One region of the Faecalibacterium hominis (ex Afrizal et al. 2022) genome, then DNA from elsewhere that is predicted to be linked to it. Evidence: riboswitches for the same ligand, from Rfam matches in the RefSeq annotation. Region 1 holds a riboswitch; the other holds the start of a gene.
What was found. A riboswitch is a leader RNA that binds a small molecule or an ion and turns the genes downstream of it on or off. The one in region 1 is predicted to bind FMN.
Positions count from the first base shown of each region.

Region 2: linked by a shared signal. The riboswitch ahead of ribD (bifunctional diaminohydroxyphosphoribosylaminopyrimidine deaminase/5-amino-6-(5-phosphoribosylamino)uracil reductase RibD) and the one ahead of ACKXGA_RS03710 (ECF transporter S component) in region 1 are both predicted to bind FMN.

Region 1 covers NZ_CP186860.1:754,000-757,402, forward strand. Annotated here, with positions in the region: gene ACKXGA_RS03705 (MATE family efflux transporter) at 1-1,236, shown strand, start outside; gene ACKXGA_RS03710 (ECF transporter S component) at 1,300-1,899, opposite strand; FMN riboswitch at 2,040-2,159, opposite strand; gene ACKXGA_RS03715 (mechanosensitive ion channel family protein) at 2,287-3,369, shown strand.
Region 2 covers NZ_CP186860.1:2,892,970-2,896,372, forward strand. Annotated here, with positions in the region: gene ACKXGA_RS13895 (riboflavin synthase) at 1-432, opposite strand, end outside; gene ribD (bifunctional diaminohydroxyphosphoribosylaminopyrimidine deaminase/5-amino-6-(5-phosphoribosylamino)uracil reductase RibD) at 396-1,520, opposite strand; FMN riboswitch at 1,672-1,786, opposite strand; gene ACKXGA_RS13905 (rhodanese-like domain-containing protein) at 2,160-2,900, opposite strand; gene ACKXGA_RS13910 (hypothetical protein) at 3,097-3,279, shown strand; gene ACKXGA_RS13915 (ferritin) at 3,276-3,403, shown strand, end outside.

The sequences.
Region 1 (3,403 bases):
GAAGCTACTGCTTCCATCGGCATCGTCAGCTCCAGCACCTGGCTGCTCCACGGTGTTCTGGTGGGCCTGTACACTGCCCTCTCCATCCAGATCGCCCAGTATCTGGGGGCCGACCGGCAGGATGATGCCCGCAGCGTACTGCGGCAGGCCATGCTATTCAATGTGATCCTGGGCGTTGGAGCCGCTCTCTTCGGCCTGGGCATCAGCCCCTTTCTGCCGGGGTGGCTGGGAGCTGACCCCTCCCTGCGGGCAAACGCCACAGCCTACTTTGCCATCTGGTCAACGGCGCTGCCCTTCACCATGGCCATGGGCATGTACACCTCCATCCTCCGGGCGGCAGGCTACGCCCTGACCGCCAGCCTCATCAGCGTGCTGGTCTGCGTGCTGGATGCCATCTTCAACTTCTTCCTCATCAACCCCACCCGGACGCTGTGGGGCATCACCGTCTGGGGTGCCGGGCTGGGTGTGCCCGGCGCAGCCCTGGGCACCGCCCTGGCCACTGTGGTGGGCGGCCTGCTGGCTTTGGCCATCCTGCTGCTGCGGGCAGGCCCCCTCTGCATCCGGAAGCCTGCCCCCTGGAAGATCACCCGCTCCTGCCTGCGGAACCTGCTGTGGGTGGGCGTACCTCTGGCGGGAGAGCGCGCCGCCATCTCTCTGGCGCAGGTGGTGTTAGTGCGCATCGTGGCCGGCCTGGGTACCGTGGCCATTGCCGCCAACAGCCTGGCTGTTAACGCCGAGGGCCTGTGCTACATGGCGGGCTACGGCATCCAGAGCGCAGCTGTCACCCTCATCGGCCAGGCCGTGGGTGCCAACCGGAAGGATATGGCCAAGCGGTTTGCCTGGCTGTGCACCGGCCTTGGCATGGGGGTCATGGCCCTTTCCGGCGTTGGCCTGTGGATCTTTGCCCCCACCCTGATGAGCCTTTTCACCACCGATGCGGCTGTCATCGCACTGGGTGCTCAGGTTTTGCGCATCGAAGCCTGGGCCGAACCCATGTTCGGTGCCTCCATCGTGGCCAGCGGTGCCATGCAGGGTGCGGGCGACAGCACCTCCTGTTTTGTGCTGAACATATTCAGCATGTGGTGCATCCGGCTGACGCTGGCGTTCCTGCTGGCTCCCCGGCTGGGCCTGATGGGTGTTTGGGGTGCCATGTGCTGCGAACTGAGCATCCGGGGCCTGCTGTTCCTTATCCGCCTTGCCCGGGGCAAGTGGCTGGAGAAAGGCGCGCTGTCTTAAATCAAATCGATAAAAGCAAAAAAGAAAGGACGCTCTCGCGTCCTTTCTTTTTTACTCCGTCACTCACTTCCGGCCATGCAGGATGGGAGAGAGCGGCTTATAGATCAACATGCAGAGCAGGGCATCCAGCAGGCCCTTGACCAGAGTGAAGGGCATATTGAAGATGACCAGGCACTTGATGAGGCTGTTGGCAGAGGGCAGGATAGCCTGATACATGCCCAGGATGGCTTCCAGCGGCATGTGGTAGAACTTGACGTAGGCCGGGTAGGTGATGAAGTAGTTGGACGGCACACTGAACAGGGCCATGGCCACGGCACCGGCCACGGCACCGATGATGGCGTTCTTGCGGCTCTTGTGGTGCTTGTAGAGGTAACCGGCCAGTGCGGAGAACACCGCACCCAGCATGAAGTTGCACAGCTCACCCACCAGCGCGGTAGAGGTGCCCTTGATGACCACATGGAGCAGGTTCTTCATAAAGCTGATGATCACGCCGTACACCGGGCCAAGGGCAAAGGCACCCAGCAGAGCGGGCAGGTCGGAGAAGTCCATCTTGACGAAGGACGGGATGAGCATCGGGAGCGGGAACTCGATGAACATCAGGATAAAGGCCACTGCGCTGAGCATGGCGGCAACGGTCAGGTTGCGGGTCGTGTTTTTCTTCATGGTAATATCCTCCCGGGGCGTTCTGCCCCAAATCATAGATTGGAAAGCCCCTTTCGCGTGGTTCGGAACCGGGAAGACAATCAAAAACGCGCCCTGCCGCAGCAAACACTGCAACAGGGCGCGTAGACAAATCGTATTGCCTGCCGTTTCTTGCATCCGGACTATACCGTTGGCCCCGGAGTCTCACCGGGTCAGCACCCTTGCGGGTGGTCGCGGGCTGTACCGCCAGTGGGGAATCTCACCCCGCCCTGAAACGAACTTTCTGGCCAAGAGTATAACGCGGCTGCTCCGCCTTGTCAACCCCCTTTTTTATTTGCCCTGCACGGGCCGGATATGGTATACTGTGGGACAGGATGTTACAATTTCTGATACAAGGAGCTTTTTGCCATGATTTTTACCGTTCGTGACCTCGGGTTCGAGATCGGGCCTTTTTTGCTGGAGGGCTGGTGGGCGCTGGCTGCCCGGGCTGTCTGCGCCGCTGTCATCGTTTTTGCGGGGCTTCTGCTCGGCTGGCTGCTGCGCCGGAAGATCTTTCCCGCTCTGCTGGCCCGCAGCTGGCACTTTGCCGCCACGCCCATCCTCCTGCGCAGCTTACAGAGCCCTTTGGCGCGGATGGCCTTTTACAGCGGCCTGTATCTGGCCCTGACCAGCCTGCCGTGGGCTATTCCGGGCCTGACAAAGTTTCTGTTCACGGCCTATAAGATCGCAACGACCCTCCTGCTCTGCCAGGGCCTGTACAACGCTTCTGAGGTAGCCGACCTGCTGCTGGCCTCCTTCAGCCCGGAGATCCGGAGCAACAAGACCCTGCGCTCCCTGCTGGACACCACCTACAAAGTGCTGGTCATCATTCTGGGTGTTGCCACCTGCGCGCAGATCGTCGGCTTCCCCATCGGCAGCATCGTAGCCGGTGCCGGTCTTGTGGGCCTGACCATCTCGCTGGCCGCGCAGGAAAGCGCCAGCAACCTGTTCAGCGGCATCGTCATCCTGCTGGACAAACCCTTTTCCATCGGCGATTGGATCACCGTGGGTAATGTGGAGGGCGAAGTCATCGACATCAACTTCCGCTCCACCCGCATCCGCTCCATGGACCACAGCGTGGTCATTATCACCAACAGCCAGATCTGCGCCTCCACTGTCCAGAACACAGCCCTGCGCACCATGCGGCCCTATAAGTTCACGCTGGGTGTCACCTACGGCACCACCCGTGCCCAGCTGGAAAAACTGATGGCTGACCTGCAGGCCATGTTGGACAACAGCCCTTACACCAACAAGGGCACCAACATCGTCCGGCTGACCAGCTTTGGCGATTCCAGCATCAACATCCTCATCTCGGCCTACCTGACCACCAACGTCTATGCCACCTTCCTGCAGCAGCAGAATGATCTGAATCTGAACATCATGGACGTGATGCAGGCAGACGGCGTGGACTTCGCCTTCCCCTCCACCAGCGTCTACATCGAAAAGAATTGAGCATACCAGAACGCCCCCTGTTTGCCTGCTGCGG
Region 2 (3,403 bases), 940 kb from region 1:
GCTGATACCGTCTATTGTGATAGAGCCTTTTTCAACGACATAGCGAAGGATCGTGGAATCTGCATGAATGGTGTACCAGATGGCCGTATCGTCTTTTCGGATATTGGCAATACGTCCGACGCCATCCACATGGCCTGCTACAATGTGTCCGCCAAAACGTCCGTTGGCCGGCATGGCACGTTCCAGATTGACCGCACTTCCAACGGTGAGCTGTGCAAGTGCAGAGCGGTTCAATGTCTCGTGCATGACATCCGCAGCAAAGCTATCCGGGAAGAGCTGCCTGACGGTCAGACAGATGCCGTTGACGGCGATGCTGTCGCCGATCCTGGTTCCTTCCAGAACCGTTTTTGCACGAACAGTCAGTACGGCGGAATGCTGTCCCCGATTGATGGATTTTATTGTTCCGACTTCTTCCACGATTCCGGTAAACACGGGTACTCCACCTCACTTTCGATCAGGAAATCTTCGCCAAGCTGTTCCAATCGGCTGTTCTTCAGGCGGAATGCAGCATCCGGAAGCGGGATACCCGCACCCTCGATGGGTGTTCTGGCATCCCTTCCTCCGAACAGCTTCGGGGCAATGTAAGCCTGTACCTGTTGCACGATGCCACTTTCCAGTGCAGACCAGTTCAAAGTTCCGCCGCCTTCCAGCAGAATGCTGTCGATCTGCTCCTGCCCCAGCTGTTCCATCAGTTGCAGAAGATTCACATGACCGCATTGCTCTTCCAGAAAAAGAATCCGGCACCCGGCCTGTTGATATGCCGCCTGCTTCTCTGGGTCGCCGCAGCAGGTCGCAAGAATGGTGGGGACCTGTTTGGCGGTCATGACCACCTGTGATTGCAGCGGTGTCCGCAAATGTGTATCGCAGATGATCCGGACAGGATCACGGCCACCCTCTATCCGACAGGTCAGCAGCGGGTCATCTGCCAGAATGGTTCCGACTCCCACCATAATGCCGCGGAATCGGTGCCGCTGCCGTTGAACATGATTCCGGGCAATTTCCCCGGTGATCCATTTGGAAGCGCCTGTGTATGTGGCGATTTTTCCGTCCATCGTCATGGCGTATTTCATGGAAACGAAGGGGCGTTTTGTGGTGATATAGTGGAAGAATACCTTGTTCAGCGCATCGCATTCCTCTTGCAGAACATTTTCGGTCACATCTATGCCGTGTGCGCGCAGGATTGCAATTCCTTTTCCAGCCACCAGCGGATTCGGGTCAGCAGAACCCACGACCACCCGGTGAATGCCCGCGCCCAGAATCGCATCCACGCAGGGCGGCTGCTTTCCGTAATGGCAGCACGGCTCCAATGTCACATACAGGGTCGCTCCCTGCGGATCTTCGGTGCAGGATGCCAGCGCATTGCGCTCCGCATGAGCCTGACCGTATCTCTGGTGCCAGCCCTGTCCGATGGTTCTGCCCTCTTTTACGACCACGGCACCCACCATCGGGTTGGGAGATGTCCATCCGCAACCCTTTTTTGCAAGCTGCAAAGCCAGACGCATATAATCTTCGTCGTTCATCGTGTCGCCTCCAAAAGAAAAAGCCCTGAACAAAAACGTTCAGGGCAAGCCGAAAAGACACAAGGGACTCTTGTGCAAAAAAGAAAGCTCCAGAATGCAAACGCATCCCAGAGCAGCCTCCACAAGCACAGAACCGTGCGGGCTCTGCGCTTGGTATCTTCTTTCATCCAGACTGTACTGTCGGCTTCGGAGTTTCACCGAATCATGCCTTACGGCTCGTGGGCTGTACCACCGGTAGGGAATCACACCCTGCCCTGAAGATTTATGATTCAATTACAGCGGCATTATAGCACGGCTTCTTTCGGATTGCAAGGGCATTCTGCAAACCGGGACGAAACCGGGATGAAGCGAATCGCTACAACAATAAAATCACATCGTCCGTAGGACAATGTGAACGGAGAATCCAAAGGGGCGCGGGTCGCCAGTGGCGACCTCAAAATGCGTTGCATTTTGAAGCGCTTGACCGAGCCGACAGGCGAGAGCAGCGCCCTTTGGCACACGACTTTGCTTGCAAAGTCTATTCCGAACAAGACGGTACGAATGGGAGGTGCTGGAAATGGCAGCAGAAAAGACCAAGGTCTACACATGAAGGTAGATACCACTGCCATTGAGCAGGAGATCGCCGCCTATGAGAAGCAGCTACGGCAGCACTACTCCACAAAATCCCGGCTTATGGAGGAGATCGACCGCCTTTATAAGATGTACGATAAAATCGAAGAGGTGGAAAATGGACTGATGGATGCCCGGGCAAAGAAGCAGGCCATTGAAGCCGACAAAATCACAGGCGACAACATCTATAAGATCCTGATTTGCTTTGACAAGCTTTATGCCACCATGACCGAGGCGGAACGCCGCAGACTGGTGGAAATTTTGATCGACGAGGTGCAGATCTACCCGGAACGCCAGCCTAATGGACAGTGGCTGAAGTCCGTCCGGTTCAAGCTGCCCATCATCGACCATGACCTTGAATTGAATTTGGACAATCAGGATCGTGTCGAAGTCGTAGACGCTCTGATACCCCAGCGCCAGCAGCTTTTGTGCAGCATCCTTGCTGCGGCGGCCGCTGCGGCAGTAGATCAGCAGCGTCGCCTCCCTATCGGGCAGCGTCTCGGGCATTTCGCTCCTGATGCTCTCGTTGGGCACAAGGACGGCGTTTTCAATATGCCCGCCATCGTATTCCTCCCGGGTGCGGACATCCACCACCACGATCTCCTGCGAGATCATCATCTCATAGGCTTCCTCGGCGCTGATCTTATGATACGCCGCCTTGCCGGGAGCGTCCTCCTCTGTCGGCAACGGCTTGTCCTTGGTTCCCCCGCAACTCACCAGAAGCAGTGCAAGCACGGCGGCAAGTGCCGCGAAAAGCAATATCTGACGCATAATCAACCTCCAATGCAACTGTGTTTACTGCTGATACAGTTTATATTGAAATATAACAGATACAGTTAAAACTGTTAAGGTACTTCGAGGCAGCTTTTGGCGCACAAGCCCTTTGTGGTTGTTGACAGAGAAAAAAATATAGGTATAATAAAAGCAAAATAATAAGACTCATTCTTGCATTTAGAGGGTTGGCGGTATGCCAAAATACGCAGAGGAGATATTGGCCGCCGTAACGGAGCTGCAGCAGCATCCCAAGGCGGAGCAGGTGTTCCTGGAGATGAAAAGGGAGCATCCCAGCATCGCTCTGGGTACGGTATATCTGCCCCCCCCCCTGCCGGGAGCAGGAAAAAGACAATCTTATGGAGGAGAAGTATTATGAACGCAAACGTATCTAAGCTGCTCAACGAGCAGATCAATAAGGAGTTCTACTCCGCCTATCTGTATCTGGACTTTGCCAACTACTACGCCGCCGTCGGACTGGACGGCTTTGAGAACTGGTACCG